Regions from separate parts of the Neobacillus sp. C211 genome, predicted to be linked through region 1. Evidence: riboswitches for the same ligand, from Rfam matches in the RefSeq annotation. Region 1 holds a riboswitch; each other region holds the start of a gene.
What was found. A riboswitch is a leader RNA that binds a small molecule or an ion and turns the genes downstream of it on or off. The one in region 1 is predicted to bind lysine.
Positions count from the first base shown of each region.

Region 2: it holds a riboswitch for lysine, as region 1 does, so the genes downstream of both, dapA (4-hydroxy-tetrahydrodipicolinate synthase) here and ACSU6B_RS07200 (aspartate kinase) in region 1, are expected to answer to the same signal.
Region 3: it holds a riboswitch for lysine, as region 1 does, so the genes downstream of both, ACSU6B_RS13545 (amino acid permease) here and ACSU6B_RS07200 (aspartate kinase) in region 1, are expected to answer to the same signal.

Region 1 covers NZ_JBPXRO010000005.1:142,309-145,594, reverse strand. Annotated here, with positions in the region: gene uvrC (excinuclease ABC subunit UvrC) at 1-1,251, shown strand, start outside; lysine riboswitch at 1,322-1,499, shown strand; gene ACSU6B_RS07200 (aspartate kinase) at 1,613-2,830, shown strand; gene ACSU6B_RS07195 (YslB family protein) at 2,879-3,286, opposite strand, start outside.
Region 2 covers NZ_JBPXRO010000022.1:27,379-30,664, reverse strand. Annotated here, with positions in the region: gene ACSU6B_RS19300 (MFS transporter) at 1-888, shown strand, start outside; gene ACSU6B_RS19295 (hypothetical protein) at 981-1,175, shown strand; lysine riboswitch at 1,274-1,454, shown strand; gene dapA (4-hydroxy-tetrahydrodipicolinate synthase) at 1,585-2,472, shown strand; gene ACSU6B_RS19285 (ribonuclease J) at 2,689-3,286, shown strand, end outside.
Region 3 covers NZ_JBPXRO010000012.1:145,201-148,486, reverse strand. Annotated here, with positions in the region: gene ACSU6B_RS13560 (nitroreductase family protein) at 1-44, opposite strand, end outside; gene ACSU6B_RS13555 (winged helix-turn-helix transcriptional regulator) at 179-538, shown strand; gene ACSU6B_RS13550 (YitT family protein) at 604-1,416, opposite strand; lysine riboswitch at 1,648-1,838, shown strand; gene ACSU6B_RS13545 (amino acid permease) at 1,943-3,286, shown strand, end outside.

The DNA of each region.
Region 1 (3,286 bases):
ATTCAGGAACAACAGTATAAACAAATGACGGATGAAATTACCCGCTTTTTGAATGGCGGTTATAAGGAAATAAAAAAAGAGCTTCAGGCAAAAATGTCAGCTGCTGCTGAAGAGTTAGACTTCGAACGAGCGAAGGAGTTCCGTGATAAAATCATTCATATCGAAACCATCATGGAAAAACAGAAAATTACCATGAACGATTTTACGGATCGTGATGTTTTTGGCTATGCAGTCGATAAAGGCTGGATGTGTGTGCAAGTCTTTTTTGTCCGCCAAGGGAAACTAATTGAGAGGGACGTCTCCATGTTCCCCTTCTATAATGAGCCTGAGGAAGAAATACTAACTTTCCTCGGACAATTTTATTCGAAAGCTAATCACTTCAAGCCGAAGGAAATCCTGATTCAAGATGAAGTCGATTTGAGTCTGGCGGAACAACTGCTTGAAGTAAAAGTGCTCCAGCCACAACGGGGGCAGAAAAAGGATATTGTCCAATTGGCAATCAAAAATGCAAAAATTGCCTTAAATGAAAAGTTTTCCTTGATCGAAAAGGATGAAGACCGCACCATTAAGGCGGTCGAGAACTTGGGGGAATTACTCGGAATCTATACTCCGCACCGGATTGAAGCATTTGATAACTCCAACATTCAAGGGACAGACCCAGTATCAGCCATGGTCGTTTTCATTGATGGGAAGGCAAATCATCGGGAGTACCGGAAATATAAAATTAAAACCGTTCAAGGACCTGATGATTATGAATCCATGCGTGAAGTGACAAGAAGAAGGTATTCACGCGCCTTAAAAGAAGAACTTCCCCTCCCTGATTTAATCATCATCGATGGTGGTAAAGGTCATGTTGAAGCCGTAAGAGATGTGTTGGAAAATGAGCTAGGACTGGATATTCCACTCTCGGGACTCGTCAAAGATGATAAACACAAAACTTCCCAATTGCTGTACGGCAATCCTTTGGGAATTGTTCCATTAGGCCGAAACAGCCAGGAGTTTTATTTACTGCAAAGAATTCAAGATGAGGTCCATCGCTTTGCCATTACATTTCATCGTCAGCTTCGTGGAAAAAGTGCCTTTCAATCCTTGCTCGACGATATTCCTGGAATCGGGGAGAAACGGAAAAAGCTATTGCTAAAACAATTTGGCTCTGTGAAAAAAATGAAAGAGGCTAGTATGGAGGAATTTACAAATATCGGAATTCCTATGAATGTAGCCGAAGAATTAATTAAAAAACTTCAATCCTAGTGATTGTAAGAAAAAATAGAACATGCTATAATAAGTGAAAATTTAATTTACTATCACTTTTACGTATTAAAGTGAAGGTAGAGGTGCGAGCTTCAAGAGTAATGGTTCTGAGAAGGATGAGCTTCTAAGACGGATCATGAAAGGGAATGTTCGCCGAAGTAAAGAAAGTCTCATTTCTTTCTTTGCTGGTCCTGTATTGAATAAATGCCGGATTGTCAAGACGAATGTCTTGGAGAGCTATCTTACATTGTAGGTGCGAGAATATTTTTTCGTGTTCTAGAGCAATGAGATGCCCTTCTCATTGCTTTTTTGTTTTTTGGGGGATAAATAAGGTATTCACTTAAAAGAAGGAGAAACAAACATGGGGATTATTGTACAAAAATTCGGAGGCACCTCCGTTGCGAATGTAGAAAGAATACTAAATGTTGCATCCTGTGTAAAAGAGGAGACAGACCGTGGCAATAATGTAGTCGTTGTTGTTTCTGCGATGGGAAAATCAACGGATACACTGGTCGGATTAGCAAAAGAAATTTCCGCACAGCCAAATAAGCGGGAAATGGACATGCTGTTATCAACAGGAGAACAGGTAACCATTGCGTTATTGTCAATGGCTTTAAATCAGCAAGGGCTTGACGCCGTCTCTTTTACAGGCTGGCAGGCAGGAATCATCACAGAACCTGTCCATGGAAATGCCCGCATTTCGAATATTAAAACGTCTGCAATTGAAACGGAGCTCGCAACGGGTAAGGTTGTCATTGTGGCAGGATTCCAAGGAATCACGGAAGAAGGCGCAATTACGACGCTCGGTCGTGGTGGTTCTGATACGACAGCTGTGGCATTAGCGGCAGCCTTAAAGGCAGATAAATGCGATATTTATACCGATGTTACTGGGGTTTTCACCACGGATCCAAGATATATCAAGAATGCTCGCAAATTATTATCAGTATCGTACGATGAAATGCTAGAGTTAGCTAATTTAGGAGCTGGTGTGCTCCATCCAAGAGCAGTAGAATTTGCTAAAAACTATCAGGTGCGGCTTGAGGTACGCTCGAGCATGGAGAGAGTAGAAGGAACAGTTATTGAGGAGGAAGCAGCAATGGAACAAAACTTAGTAGTCCGCGGTGTCGCATTTGAAGACGAAATAACAAAAGTAACAGTATTAGGATTGGCGAATTCATTAACAAGTCTATCTACCATCTTTTCAACACTAGCGGAAAATCACCTGAATGTTGACATTATTATTCAAAGTACTACAGAGGGCGATACGGCTAATTTGTCTTTCTCTATCCATACTAATGATTTATTAGAAACATTAAAGGTATTAGAAGATAATAAAGCAGTGCTTGCTTATGAGCAGCTTGATGCAGAAAATAAATTAGCAAAGGTGTCAATTGTTGGCTCAGGAATGATTTCTAATCCTGGTGTAGCAGCAAAAATGTTTGAGGTACTCGCTGCTAACAACATCCAAATTAAAATGGTCAGCACATCCGAAATCAAAGTATCAGCAGTAGTAGAAGAAAGAAATATGTTAAAAGCAGTAGAAGCCTTGCACGAAGCCTTCGAACTGGCAAACAAATAAAAAAAGGGTGTCAGGCACCAAGCGTTGCCTGACACCCTATTCCCACGTTTAGTTCTTTTCCCATTTAACAGTGAAAAGGACTTTATTTGATTTCTTTACAGGATGTTCAAAGGTTTCTGCATTGGCTTCTTTTTGAAGTTCAATTTGTTGGGCAAGGAAGCCCGCTTCGAGTTGGAAAAAGTGCTCAGCTTTTGATTTCACACGCGGGACAATAACTGGACTCATTAGTTCAAATTGGATCTCAGTTTTATTTTCTTTTTTAATTTCAAGTTGGCCCCAAGAGGCTTTGGTGAAAAAATCCATAATCTGAGCAATATCAGTTAGTGGAAATTTACGTGCGAGGCGTTTTCCGGCCCAATATAAAATTTCAGGTGTATCTTTTCCTAAAATCTCAGGTAAAAGAATTTCTCTGATTAATTCATACCCGAAAATAGATATGGTTTTTGGTTCATCGGT
Region 2 (3,286 bases), on a different contig from region 1:
CACGGGATTGCAGGGGGAATGGTCGGGACTGCTACAGGTACGATTGTGGCCCAGATTATCCCGGCTGCTCGAAAAGCGGAAGGGATTGGCTACTTCAGCATGAGTGCAACACTCGCTACCGCTATCGGGCCATTCATCGGACTCTATATGACCCAACATACAGATTTCCAAATGATTTTTATTTTCTCCCTTGCTTTAGGGGTAATTAGTTTGATCACTGCATTCTTTGTTGATGTGCCTGCATTAACTGTATCGGTGAAAACATCTGAAGTAAAAGGATTTAAGCTTTCCAACTATATTGAGCCAAAGGCACTGCCCATCGCTGTCATTACACTGGTAGTAGCTTTTTGTTATTCCAGCGTTCTTTCTTTTATTAACTTCTATGCGATTGAAATCGACTTAGTTAGTACGGCGAGTTTCTTCTTCCTAGTCTATTCTATCGCAGTATTGTTATCACGCCCGATCACAGGCCGCTTAATGGACCTGAAGGGTGCAAACTATATAATGTATCCGGGCTTTGTCCTCTTAGCAGCCGGCTTATTTCTATTAAGTTCAGCAAGTATTAGCATCACTTTATTGGTAGCAGGTGTTCTAATTGGCCTTGGTTTCGGTAACATGCAGTCAAGCACCCAGGCAGTGGCCGTTAAAGTAACTCCTCCGCATCGGATGGGTTTGGCGACATCGACCTTCTTTATCTTTCTTGATGCAGGACTTGGATTCGGTCCATATATCCTTGGATTCATTATTCCATTAACCGGCTTTAGCAGCCTGTATGTAATCTTAGGTATTGTCGCTCTGGCCACCTCAATTCTTTACTATTTTCTGCACGGCAAGAAAGAACGTTCAGGAAGGACGATTATGACTGGACCAACCCCCGACCCTAATTGATTTCAGGTAACCGGCCGATCGAAGGCACGCATAAAACCGGTTTATAGCCAATATGATAAACATAAGAATCCTAATTAAAGGGGTCGGTAGATATGATAATTTTTAATAAAATTGCATTATCATTTGTTGTCTTTTTTTCCTTCAGTATTATCATAAATACTTATTTGGGAGAAAAGGAACGGGTCCAATCTAATGTTATTTACTTTGTTATGAACGGGTTTGCTTATATTGTATCTGCCTTAGAAGTTGAAAAGGATAAACTGAGTTTAGAAACGGTAGAAATATAGTGTGAATTTCAAATAAAGTTCCAATTGCCCTTGAACCAAAAGGAATATTCTGATATATTTACTATCAATTAAATATTTTCTTACTTCATGTTTTTTGAAGTGAGGATAGAGGCGCAAAGACCATTAGTACACAATATGAGGATAATGAGGTCCAATGATGATTGTGAAAAGGGGAATTTGCCGAAGCTTCAATGAATCTCATTGGTCTTGAAGCTGGTTCTGCTATTGAAAAAATACAGAACTGTCATATAGGAAACTATATGGAGGGCTATCTTACGCACGGGAACTTATTTTTCTTATGTTTCTACTGCAACAGCGAACCCTCGTTGTTGCTTTTTTGCGTTAAATTATGAATGGCCTTTACCCACCTCTAAATTTTATAAAAATTTTAATTAAAGGGTGAGAAATGATGAATTTTGGCCAAGTTTTAACCGCAATGGTTACGCCATTTGATCAAAATGGTGAAGTAGATTTTAACGCAACAAGAATACTTGTAGATTATTTAATCGAAAATGGTACCGATGGAATCGTAGTTGCTGGTACAACCGGAGAATCTCCTACATTAACAACGGAAGAAAAAGTGGCATTATTTAAATTGGTTGTCGACGCTGTCAATGGAAGAGTTCCGGTTATCGCTGGAACTGGCTCAAATAACACGAGAGCTTCCATCAGCTTAACAAAGCTGGCTGAAGAAACAGGAGTCGATGGGATTATGCTTGTTGCTCCTTATTACAACAAACCATCCCAAGAAGGCATGTATCAGCACTTCAAAACGATTGCTGAATCTACACCATTACCGATTATGCTTTATAATATCCCCGGCCGAAGTGTGGTCAACCTGTCGGTAGAGACCATTGTTCGACTTTCACAGATTCCAAATATTGTCGCCTTAAAAGAAGCAAGCGGTAACTTAGATGCTATGGCTGAAATTATTAGCCAAGCACCAAGTGATTTTACCCTTTATAGTGGTGATGATGGCTTAGCATTGCCGGTTTTAGCCATTGGTGGAGCTGGAGTGGTTTCCGTTGCTTCCCATGTCATTGGTAATGAAATACAAGAAATGATAAATCATTTTAAAAATGGGAATGTCCAAGATGCAGCTAGTGCCCATCGCCGTCTTCTCCCGATTATGAAAGCATTATTTGCGGCACCAAACCCAGCACCGGTAAAAGCCGCATTGAATATGAATGGAGTGAACGTTGGAGGTCTTCGTCTGCCATTGCTCCCGTTAACCACCGAAGAGCAAAGAATACTACAAGGTGTTCTACCAGCGAGCAATGTTAAAGTATTAATCTAAATACCGATAAGAATAGCTGCCAAACTCCGTAAAAAACCGGGTATTTGGCAGTTTTTTTTTGATCGACAAAAGTTTTACCTCCCTTATCCGATAAAGTAAATCCAAAGGGGCATACTATTCTTATTTACTTGGAATAAGGAGGATATTAACTTGCGAACTAATGATAATAAATTATCTATTTTCGCCTTAGGCGGCATAAATGAAATCGGTAAAAATATGTATGTGGTTCAGTACGCAGATGATATTTTTATCATTGACTGCGGCGGTAAATTTCCAGATGAAAGTTTGTTAGGAATTGATTTGATTATCCCCGATATTACTTACTTGGAAGAAAATCAGGAGAAAATCCGTGCTCTAATTGTGACCCATGGGCACGAAGATCATATTGGCGGTATTCCTTATATCTTAAGAAAATTGAATATCCCTATCTACGCTACCCATTTTACACTTGGTTTAATTGAATTAAAAATTGACGAGCATCGTCTCCATGGAAACACCAAACTCATGACAATTGACTCTAATTCAAAACTTGAGTTTGGAGAAACCACTGTATCTTTTTTCAGAGTAAGTCATAGTGTTCCTGATTGTCTCGGTATTGTCTTTCATACACCTGAGGGTAATGTCGTTCATACCGGGGATTTCAAGTTTGACTTAACGCCCGTGAATAATCAACATTCAGATATTCATAAAATGGCCAATATCGGTCAGCAAGGTGTGTTAGTTTTAATATCTGAAAGTACGAACGCTGAGCGTAAGGGGCTAACACCGTCCGAGCAAATGATTGGTGGCAATTTGGATGAAGCCTTCATGAAAG
Region 3 (3,286 bases), on a different contig from region 1:
TCTTTTATCACTTCAGATAAACTTTTTTTTAATGTGGTTTGCATGAGAGATTTCCCCCTGTGAATTTTTAACTTACTAAAAGTAAGTTCTGATTCATCTTACTATTAGTAAGTACATATCGTCAAGTAATTCAAATATGTTATTATACAGTTAGAATAGTAAAAAAGAGGGATTTTATATGAGTGAACTTAACCACCAAGATTGTATGACTCATTCTGCAGAGGAAATTAAACATATATGTACTAACTTTCATAAGGCAATCGAATTTATTGGCAAACGTTGGATGGGTTCTGTTATTTATACGCTTATGGAAGGACCGAAGCGGTACCATGAAATAATATCATCTATTCCAGGAATATCTGATCGTCTCTTAACCGAACGCTTACGTGATTTAGAAAATGAGGGATTGATTGTCAAAAACGTCATTACTACCTCACCAAAAAAAGTGGAATATGAATTGACTCCAACTGGTAAAGAACTAGATGAGGTTATTCATGTGCTAATGAAATGGGTAAAAAAACGTGGGAAATCCCTGTGATGCTCGATAACTATCTTACACAAAAAAGGCTTGCTCTATTGTATAGAAGCAAACCTTTTTTGTTTTTATGGACTTGGCCGATGAAACAGCCCCATGACTTCAATTGTTTCGGTAATATTGACAAATGCTGATGGATCAACTTCTGAAATTAAGTTTTTAACTTCATTAAGTTCGTACCTAGAAATTACCGTTATCATTACGTTTCTTTGATGATTTGAGTAGCCGCCAACACCATCCATAATCGTCAGTCCTCGGTACAAGTTTGTAAGCAAATGACCTCTCATTTCTTCGCCCTTATCTGTAATGATCATTAAAGTTAATTTAGCATGATCTGTATAAATTGCATCCACCACTTTACCTGTAACAAAAATGGAAACCAAGGTATAAAGAGCAGAATCCCAATCAAATAAAAATCCACTGATCAAGATGACGACTGCATTCATGCCTGAAAGTAAAACACCAATCGGAAAATCCCTTTTTCTCGCCACAATCATGCCAATAATATCAAATCCACCGGTCGATCCAGAACAGCGAAAAACTATTCCTACACCTAACCCGGTTAAAGCACCTCCGAAAATAGAAGAGAGAATCCTATCATCGGCAATGGCATGAACGGGAATTAAATAAAGGCCGATTGAGATCATTATTACAGAAAAGATGGAATTCACGATAAATCTTTTACCTAACATTTTATAACCAATAATCAATAACGGAAAATTCAGCAGGAAATTTGCCACCCCTGTATTAACAGGCGAGATCATCCCTAAAATCATAGAAATTCCGCTCAATCCACTGCTTAACACTTCATGAGGGATTAAGAAAAGGTTAAAGGCAACCACAACAATTAGCGATCCCGAAATCATTCCAACAATCTGCATGGTAAAAATCCTCCTATGAAAAACAGGCAATTAATTCTAATTAAAAATAATACCTATTCTCTCTTTTAAAGTAAATTAAATAATTTATTAAAAAGAAACTCAATTATCTGTCTATTCTAATTGATTGAATAAAGACTTCTTATTTCTGGAATAATATATTATTGACAATTCTAAAATAATATTTATACTTTAGTAATATATTAACTATATATGATAAATCCTCATCAAAACCGATGAGGTAGAGGTCGCGGTTTTTATCAGTAAAGCGGACGAGATGAGAGAGACATCTCTGACTCCGTTTGAAAGGAAAAGCTGCCGAAGTGTGCTTTCATCTCTGAAAAAGCATGCTGGGGCTGTCTCCAAATAGGAACAGAACTGTCACGCTTAAACCTACCAGCTAAGCGTGTTGAGCTATCTTTCGGAAGGTATGATGCGGGGTATTTACAATGCCATCGATACTTCTTCGATGGCATTTTTTTATTCCAAACTCCTTCTCGAAAAAATTAGAAAAAGAGGAGTCAAGACAATGCAAACAGCAAGAGTATTAAAAGAGAGTGAATATACTAGTGACTTAACAATACAACAGGATCCAACTGAATTAAAACGAAGTTTAAAATCCCGTCACCTCACAATGATTTCCCTTGGCGGGACGATTGGCACTGGACTTTTTCTAGCTAGCGGCGCCGCTATCCATAGTGCGGGACCCGGCGGGGCAATTCTTTCCTACCTTGTAATTGGTATTATGGTTTACTTTTTGATGCAGGGCTTAGCAGAAATGGGTGCATATATGCCAGTTGCCGGAAGCTTTAGTACGTATGCAACCAAATTTGTCGATCCTTCCCTTGGTTTTGCTCTAGGCTGGAACTATTGGTATAACTGGGCGATTACGATTGCTGCCGAATTAGCTGCTGTAACTATGATTATGAAATTCTGGTTTCCACATACGCCTTCATTCATTTGGAGCGGCATCTTTTTAGTCATCATGTTTCTATTAAACTATCTTTCTGTTAAAGGATTCGGAGAAGCAGAATATTGGTTTTCCTTAATTAAAGTGGTTACAGTTATTATTTTTGTCGTTACTGGTACTTTAATGATCTTCGGCATCATGGGTAATGAAGCAATCGGCTTCAAAAACTTCACTGTTGGTGATGCTCCATTCCACGGCGGCTTTATGTCCATGCTGGGAATCTTTATGGCTGCAGGCTTCTCCTTCCAAGGAACAGAGCTTTTAGGTGTTGCTGCTGGTGAAACGGAGGATCCAAAGAAAGCTATTCCTCGTGCAGTGAAACAAGTTTTCTGGCGTATTTTATTATTCTATGTATTGGCTATACTAGTAATCGGACTGCTTATTCCATATACAAACGGGAATTTAGCAAATGGGGATATAACCGTTAGTCCATTTACGCTGGTTTTTCAAAAGGCAGGCATCGCTTTCGCCGCTTCAATCATGAATGCTGTTATTCTTACTGCTGTATTATCGGCAGGAAATTCAGGAATGTATGCATCCACTCGGATGCTTTGGGATTTGGCCCGTCAAGGCAAAGCACCGAAATTCCTTGGTAAATTAAACAAAAAAGGTGTTCCAGTCAATGCCTTAATTGCAACAACCTTAGTGGGAACACTCGCATTTCTTGCTTCCTTCTTTGGGGATGGAACGGTTTATGTATGGTTGTTAAACGCTTCTGGTATGTCCGGCTTTATCGCATGGCTCGGGATTGCAGTATGTCATTATCGATTCCGTAAAGCATTTGTCGCCCAAGGTAAGGACCTTAGCTTGTTACCATATAAATCAAAATTCTTCCCTTTTGGTCCGCTCTTCGCGTTTGCCGTTTGTGGGTTTGTTGTCTTAGGACAAAATTATTCAGCATTC